2 linked regions of the Prochlorococcus marinus CUG1415 genome follow. The protein of the gene in region 1 interacts with the protein of each later gene in a pairwise test. Links are inferred from orthologs where the notes say so. Each region holds a gene or a part of one and is shown on either strand. Other genes may lie near its edges.

Region 1 (3,918 bases):
AATTCTTTTTCAATTCAAACTTAAATTTAGTTAGCAGAAATCAATTTATGTTTTTTAATCTCTGAATATCTCTGTAGTAGCAGCTCTTCCAATTCTTCTATAGCCTTACTGAATCCAGTGATACCTTCACTAAGCTTCTCACTCGCCATTTGATCTTCTAACATACTTAATCTGAAATCTTTTTCTTCAAATTCGTAATCAATAGATTTATTAATTTGGGTACTTACATCTAATTTTCTAATTAACTCTCCATTTTCTTTTTTCAGTTCTTCAAGAAATTTTGGTGCGATTGTTAAAAGATCGCAACCTGCTAATTCTTTTATTTCATCAAGATTTCTAAAACTCGCTCCCATTACTTCTGTCTTGAATCCCTTTTCTTTAAAGTACTTATAAATTTGTGTAACCGAAATAACACCAGGGTCTTCAGCACCAACAAAACTAGTTTTACCAGTTTTTGCTTTATGCCAATCCAATATACGGCCAACGAACGGAGAAATTAGAGTTATTTTTGCATTGGCACAAGTTACCGCTTGGCAGAAGTTAAAAAGTAAAGTTAAATTGCACCTAATACCTTCTTTTTCCAAAATTTCAGCTGCCTTAATTCCCTCCCAAGTTGCAGCAATCTTAATCAAGATTCTTTCCTTTTCAATTCCAAAATTTTTGTAAAGATTGATCAATTTTCTCGCTTTTTTTACCGTAGATTCAGTGTCAAAGCTCAGTCTTGCATCAACTTCTGTAGATACGCGCCCTGAAATAATTTTCAATATTTCTTTCCCAAAAAATACTGAAACTTGGTCAACAGTTTCTTTAATTAATTCAAGTTCAGAGAATCCTTGTGGTAATGCATTTTCTGAACTTTCTAAAGCTTTATCAATTAATTTCACATAATCAGGGTTCTTAGCAGCAGCAAGTATTAGGGATGGATTGGTGGTGGCGTCCCTTGGTTGAAATTTTTTTATCGAATCTAAATCTCCAGTATCTGCAACAACAACAGTCATTGAGGACAATTGTTCTAAAATTGATTTCATATCTAAATAATCGTATATATATAAACTAGCTTTTATTCCTAATGAAATCATCAGATAATGAACTAAATATTTATAAAATTGGAAAATTTTAGGGTTTTTTAACAATCATTCCGTGATCTTTAATCTTAGGAGGTATTTTTTCAATTACTATCAAACTCTCGATTATTTCTTTCGCAACTGGTACTGCAACAGTTGAACCATATGCATATGATTTAGATGGCTCATCAACGACTACAAGGACAGCATATTTTGGATCATTAACTGGTAAGGTCGCGATAAAACTACAAACTTTTTTGCTTGTGTAGGAACCATTTAAGGCTTTTTGAGAAGTGCCCGTTTTCCCAGCAATCCTATAACCCTCGATTTTTACTCCAGATCCACTACCTTTATCAACTACGCTCTCCATCCATTCAAGAACAGTTTTAGAAACCTCTTGAGAAAAAAATTGTTTTTTTGGATTTTTATTAAATCTTTCTTTAAAAGTTGAGGTTACATGAGGAGTTACTTCAAACCCCCCATTTGCCAGAGCCGCATGTAGTTGAAGTAATTTAAGTGGCGAGATTGAGAACCCTTTACCAAAAGAAGTTACGGCAGGCTCAATTGATTGATTTACAAATAAATCTTTTCTCTTAAGTTGGCCAGCAGTTGATTCAAATAAGTCAGTCTCTAAAATTTTATTTATACCTAAATTTTTTAGCCAATCCCAATAAATTGAGGGGTCTAAATTTTGCATGATTTTTACCATCCCAACATTGCTTGAAACCTGCAAAACTTTTGGATAGTCAATGTATCCATTACCTTTTTTATCCCAATTAGAAAGTGTCCATCCTCCAACATTAATTCTCCCAATATCTTCAACTACTCCATCTTTCTGGATTACTTTTTCTTCTAAAGCCAATGCAAGATTAATAGGTTTAAAAGTTGAACCGGGCTCAAATAAATCTTGAGAATACCATCCCCTAAAAAGTTCAGAATCATACTGCCAAAATTTATTTGGATCGTACGACGGGACTGTAACCAAGGAGAGAATCCTACCATTATTAACATCCATAACTATGGCAAATCCCTTCTTTGCTTTCCATTTGCTTACTTGCTTTGATAATGCATTGAATGACGCTTTCTGTAATTTTGAATCTATAGTTAAGCCTAATTTTTTGTAATCAGAAATAAAATCTCCTGGGGCTGAATTATCCGGGAGAGGTGTTCCATCTCCTCCTATTTTTACAAAATTACTTTTATTAAAAACTTTAATTTGATTATCTAAATGAAGCTCTAAACCTGCTGAAGCTATATTCTCATCATTAACAAAACCAACAAGATTAGAGTAAATCTCGCCTTGTGGATAATATCTCTGCGAATATTTAAACAAATCAAGTCCGCTTATTTGGAGGTTTTTAATCTTTTCTGCCTTTTCTTCGGAAATTTTATCCACAAGCTTGATACCACTCATTTTATTATTAAATTTACTCAAGAGTATTTCACCATTTATATCCAAGATAGGTGACAATTTTTCTGTAACTTCTTCAATACTGCGAACTCTGTTAATTGAATCACCAGGAAAATTAAAATATTTTGGATGGGCCCATAATTTATAGAGAGGTTTATCGTAAGCAATTAGTCTTTTATTTCTATCAACAATCGCTCTCCTTGTTTTTAAGGCATTAGTTTTAGAAGACTGTATTAATCTAGCTTTCCTTTGCAAATCAGAGGCGTTAAAGACTTGCAATTTAACTAACCTACCAAACAAACAAAGTATTATGAGCAAGCTAAAAATATAGAGAAATTTAAATCTTCTTTGATCAAGAGGTACTAGACGAACAATTTTCTTGTATTTTTTCATCAATATCCCCTTTGAAATTTGCTATCACTAAAACCTTCAAGGAAACTACTTAAGTTTTTCTTAAATAAACTTTCTTTTTTTTCTGGAAGTTTATCTAGATAGATTAAATCTTTAGGTTTAGTTTTTCTATAAGTATTAATAGACTCAAGTTCACTAATATAAAATTCCTCAATTTTAGAAATAAAATCAATCAGATTATTATTGATAGCTCTTGTTTTAGATAAGTTTTTATATGTATTTGACCATTTTCTTTGACTATTAAAAGACAAGAAAAAAAAGGTGAAAATTAATACCAAAAGAGAGACATTAATGGTGTCGAAAATTTGATGTATTAATTTGATATTAATTAAGGATATTTTTTCAGAGTTTTTTTTACTTTCATATGAAACTTTTTTTTTTAAATTAAGTTGATTCCCATAAGGTTTCATCTATGATTTATTTTTTAAATGAAAGAAGTCTTATTAATTAAATAAACATCTTTTTGTTTAATTCGCAAGTAAAAAATTAAATTCTTTATGTCCTCAATAAGAACAAATTTAAGAAAGTCAATCCATTCCATAAAGAATGCATAATCACTGAGGAAAACAAACTCCCTGAAGCAATTCTTGTAATTGCTAATCCAATCCCTAGAACAAATAATGGCGGCATTTCTGCCAAACTTAAATGGGCTAATGCAAAGATAAAAGCTGAAACTATGATGCCCGAAATTACTCCAAAATCTCTTGAAAGAGTTGTTAGTAACATACCGCGAAATATAATCTCTTCAAATAAAGGAGCTAATAGAGTTGTTGTTACAAATAATAGAAAAAATGATAAGTAATTATTATTGTTAAGAACAATTTCCAGCAAAGGGTTACTACCATTCTGATTATCAATCAGACTATTCATAATTAGAGAGATCAATAAAACAAAAGGAACAATTGTTAACCAACCTTTAATTCCCTGAATAACTGCATATTTTATTGGCAAGAAATTAAACTGTAAATAATCCTTTTTAAAAGTAAATTGACCATTCAAAGATTTAATTTGATAATAAACTATCCATAATGG
Region 2 (3,734 bases), on another replicon or contig:
TTGTTGCTTAAACCAGCATAGAAATAAGAAAGTGAAACCAATAAAGCCAAAGCTATTGTTGTATTGATATCTGCAGTTGGTGCTCCCAACTCTCCACTTGGCAACTTAATCAATCTCCAAGGAATTAAAGCTCCTCCCCAATTACTAACAAAGACGAATAAAAATAATGTACCTATAAATGGCATCCAATCTCTATAAACTTTTTCACCTATTTGAGTCCTAGCAAGATCTCTTATATAATCCCAGAGAAACTCAAGCAAGTTTTGAAGGCCTTTAGGATCATTTTCCATTTTTTTAGTTCCTAAAGAAATAAAAACTAATAACGCTCCTAATAAAATCCAAGATGTCAAAAATACCTGCCCATGAAGTCTGATATTTCCAATTTGCCAATAAAGATGTTGACCAACTTCTAATGCTGCAAAATTTGTTAGCAGGGAATTAAAGAACATTTGATTTGAATAAAAAATTTACTTAAGAACGTGAAAAATAAAGAATGAGTGAAGGTTTATAAATAAAAAAACCTATCATTGCAGGAAAAATATCCAAAGATCCTAGCTTGCTAGCAAAAATAAAGAGGCAAACTGGAACTAATAGTTGCAATTTTGATACACCTGTTGATTCTTTACCAAGTTTTCCTACATTTTTAGCGAGCAAACGTAAGTAAAAAATACCGGCAATTGCACCTATAAAAATACTAAAACCAAAAGTAAATCCGAGAAAAATTCCAGTTATTGATGCTAATAAAATAGAAACAATAAAAGTAATTCCAAAAATTGTTAATTGCAATTTTGTGTATTCATCATTTTGAGAAAGTAAATTATCTATTTGATTGGCGATGCCAGATCTACTTTCCTTGATGATTGAATTATCCAGGGATTGAGCAAATTGAACATTCTCATTAGAAGGATGCTCAACTTTTTTTCTATTTGAGTCCACTGATGTGAACATAGTTTAGAAATCCTCTCTTAAATGGTTTGAAGTAAGTATATAAACTCAGGGAATCTATCACGGAGAGGGGCCTTTTAGCTAGTTTTTTTTTATAAAAAATTAATTCTTAAGATTTATGATGAATCTATAGACCATTTTTTACTTTATTCTTCAAGAATAAATCTCATAAAAAAGTCATAATATTAATTGACTTACAACTTAAAACGTTAATAAAAGACTTGGCAAAATCTGAATTAAACGTCTCAATAGTGTATATACATCTAAAAAATTGGAGATAAGTCAAGAAAAAATAGAATATAAAAGAATTTCTAAAAGAAAAAAAACCCTTAGTTCTGATAACAAAAAGAATCAAAGCAATTTAATAGAATCTATATTTCCCTTACCTTGGACAATATGGCCTTATGAGGCAAAAATCCTAGTTATGCTCGTTGGAATTTGGTCAATATTAGGAATATTTATTCTAGGATCATCAAGTTGGTGGGTGGCTAGTAGAGAAATGGGAAATTGGGCTTACTTCTTAAAGAAACAAATTATTTGGACAATTCCAGGCATTGGTCTATTTTATTTGGTTCTTAATACGAACATTAGAAGTCTTTTAAAGTGTTCAAAAATTATTTTTTATATTTTATTCTTTTTGATTTTCCTAACCAATATTACTGGAATTACGGTGAATGGATCTTCAAGATGGCTATTACTAGGGAATTTACGTCTGCAACCATCTGAATTAATTAAACCTTTCCTAATTTTAGAATCTTCAAACCTTTTTGCTCATTGGAATCTGATAAAGAATGATAAAAAACTAATTACAATAACATCATTTGGTTTATTAATTTTATTAATACTAAAGCAGCCTAATTTAAGTACTGCATCATTAACTGGAATTCTTTTTTGGGTTATGGGTTTATGTGGAGGCGTAAAACTTAGCTCTCTTAGTTCATTTGCCTCATTTGGATTAATTACTGGATGTATTAGTATCCTCAATAACGAATATCAAAAACTTAGAGTTACTTCATTTATTAATCCTTGGAAAGATCAACAAGAAAGTGGATTTCAATTGGTTCAAAGTTTATTAGCCATAGGTTCAGGTGGTCTATTTGGCCAAGGTTTTGGGCTTTCTATACAAAAATTACAGTACCTACCATTTATGTACACAGATTTTATTTTTGCCATTTTTGCGGAGGAATTTGGTTTATTGGGTTGTACTTTATTCTTAGGTTTTTTAGCAGTTTTCTCTTATATAAGCCTAAGAATTGCTCTTAAGTGTAGAAACAACTATACAAAATTAGTTGCTATCGGATGCGGTGTATTGTTGACAGCTCAATCAATAATGCATATTGCTGTAGCCACGGGTTCAATGCCTACTACAGGCTTACCCCTACCCTTCATTAGTTATGGTGGGAATTCATTAATCGCATCTTTTTTTATTGCAGGGATGTTACTTAGATGTTCATTAGAATCAACAGGATTCATAGGTATGATGAGTACACGAAAGACTCTTCATTAGTTAGAATTTAAAAGAATTCAGCCAAGCTATCGAATCATTTAATTTATTTATTTCAGAATTATCTCAAAAGGGTAATCTGCTTATGCAGAATGGTCTAAATAGTCCAGGTCCATTTACTATATTTTTGGTTTTCAGCGCAGGACTTTTAACAAGTCTTGGGCCATGCTCATTATCATTACTTCCAGTCACAATTGCTTATATAGGAGGAACAGAGGAGAATAAATTTAAACTTATTAGTTTTTCAGGAGGAGTCGTTTTTTCACTCGTTGCACTTGGGGCTGCTAGTGGATTCTTAGGTAAAATATACGGTCAAATTCCATCTTATTACACTTCGTTTGTTGCCCTAATAGCAATAATAATGGGTTTAAATTTACTGGGGATTCTAAAGTTTCAGTTCCCGAATGGACCTGATTTAAAAATAATTGAAAATAAAATACCATCATTTCTAGGACCTTTTGCGATAGGAATTACTTTTGGATTAGCCTCTTCACCTTGCATTACTCCAGTTTTGGCTACTCTTCTCGCTTGGGTATCGCAAGCTAAAAATCCGACGATCTCTATTATTGTTTTATTCTTCTTTGGAATAGGCCAAGTAACTCCATTAATTGTCGCAGGGGCTACTGCAGAAAACTTAAAAAAATTTTTAGAACTTAGAAAATTTAGTCAAATAATTCCCACCTTAAGTGGGATATTTTTAGTTTCCCTAGGATTATTAAATTTATTTTCAAATTGGATTTAAATGATTATTTTTAAGAATTTAATTTTAAAAATATCAAGTTTAAGATTCGCCATATCGCTAATAATCTTCATAGCCATTTCAAGTGGCATAGGAACTTTCATCCCTCAAGGTAATAATAAAAAATTCTATATTGATATTTTCGATGATGCTCCTATTTTTGGACTTTTAAATGGAGATAATGTCTTAAGACTTCAATTGGATCATATATATACAAGCTTCTGGTTTTTATTTTCATTAATTCTTCTTTGCATTTCTCTTTCAGCTTGCAGTTTTAGGAGGCAAATCCCTTCTCTAAAAGCTTCATTAAAATGGATTGAATATGATAGTGAAAAAAAATTTAGCAAACTACAATTAACTTCAAGTCACCAAATCAATGAAGACGAAGATCAACTATCACAAGCTGATTTATTACTTAAAAAAAGAGGATGGAAAACATACAAATTTAAAAGTCATATATCTGCAAGAAGGGGTTTAATTGGAAAAGTCGGACCTTTAGTTGTACATATTGGATTAATAGTCTTACTTATAGGTTCAGCATATGGA

The links. Proteins that work in one complex are often made in the same cells at the same time.
Region 2: the proteins of HA143_RS02815 (region 1) and HA143_RS08360 interact in binary tests that used the Escherichia coli proteins (3 or more experiments, as listed by UniProt). The link is inferred for Prochlorococcus marinus CUG1415 from one-to-one orthologs.

Annotation. Positions count from the first base shown.
Region 1 is NZ_JAAORL010000001.1:490,561-494,478, reverse strand. Bases 493-3,462 are described here. They hold HA143_RS02815 (peptidoglycan D,D-transpeptidase FtsI family protein), read right to left. Parts: upstream 2,869-3,462; coding sequence 1,117-2,868; downstream 493-1,116. Other genes in these bases: HA143_RS02805 (CPBP family intramembrane glutamic endopeptidase), read right to left, coding at 3,382-3,462; HA143_RS02810 (hypothetical protein), read right to left, coding at 2,868-3,296; tal (transaldolase), read right to left, coding at 493-1,028. Also shown: HA143_RS02825 (NAD(P)/FAD-dependent oxidoreductase), read left to right, coding at 1-2; more of tal, read right to left, coding at 27-492; more of HA143_RS02805, read right to left, coding at 3,463-3,918. UniProt on the Escherichia coli protein: Essential cell division protein that catalyzes cross-linking of the peptidoglycan cell wall at the division septum. Required for localization of FtsN.
Region 2 is NZ_JAAORL010000002.1:401,048-404,781, forward strand. The notes cover bases 549-3,334. They hold HA143_RS08360 (FtsW/RodA/SpoVE family cell cycle protein), read left to right. Parts: upstream 549-1,216; coding sequence 1,217-2,452; downstream 2,453-3,334. Other genes in these bases: HA143_RS08355 (hypothetical protein), read right to left, coding at 549-948; HA143_RS08365 (cytochrome c biogenesis CcdA family protein), read left to right, coding at 2,535-3,191; HA143_RS08370 (cytochrome c biogenesis protein ResB), read left to right, coding at 3,192-3,334. In the rest of the region: atpB (F0F1 ATP synthase subunit A), read right to left, coding at 1-449; more of HA143_RS08355, read right to left, coding at 472-548; more of HA143_RS08370, read left to right, coding at 3,335-3,734.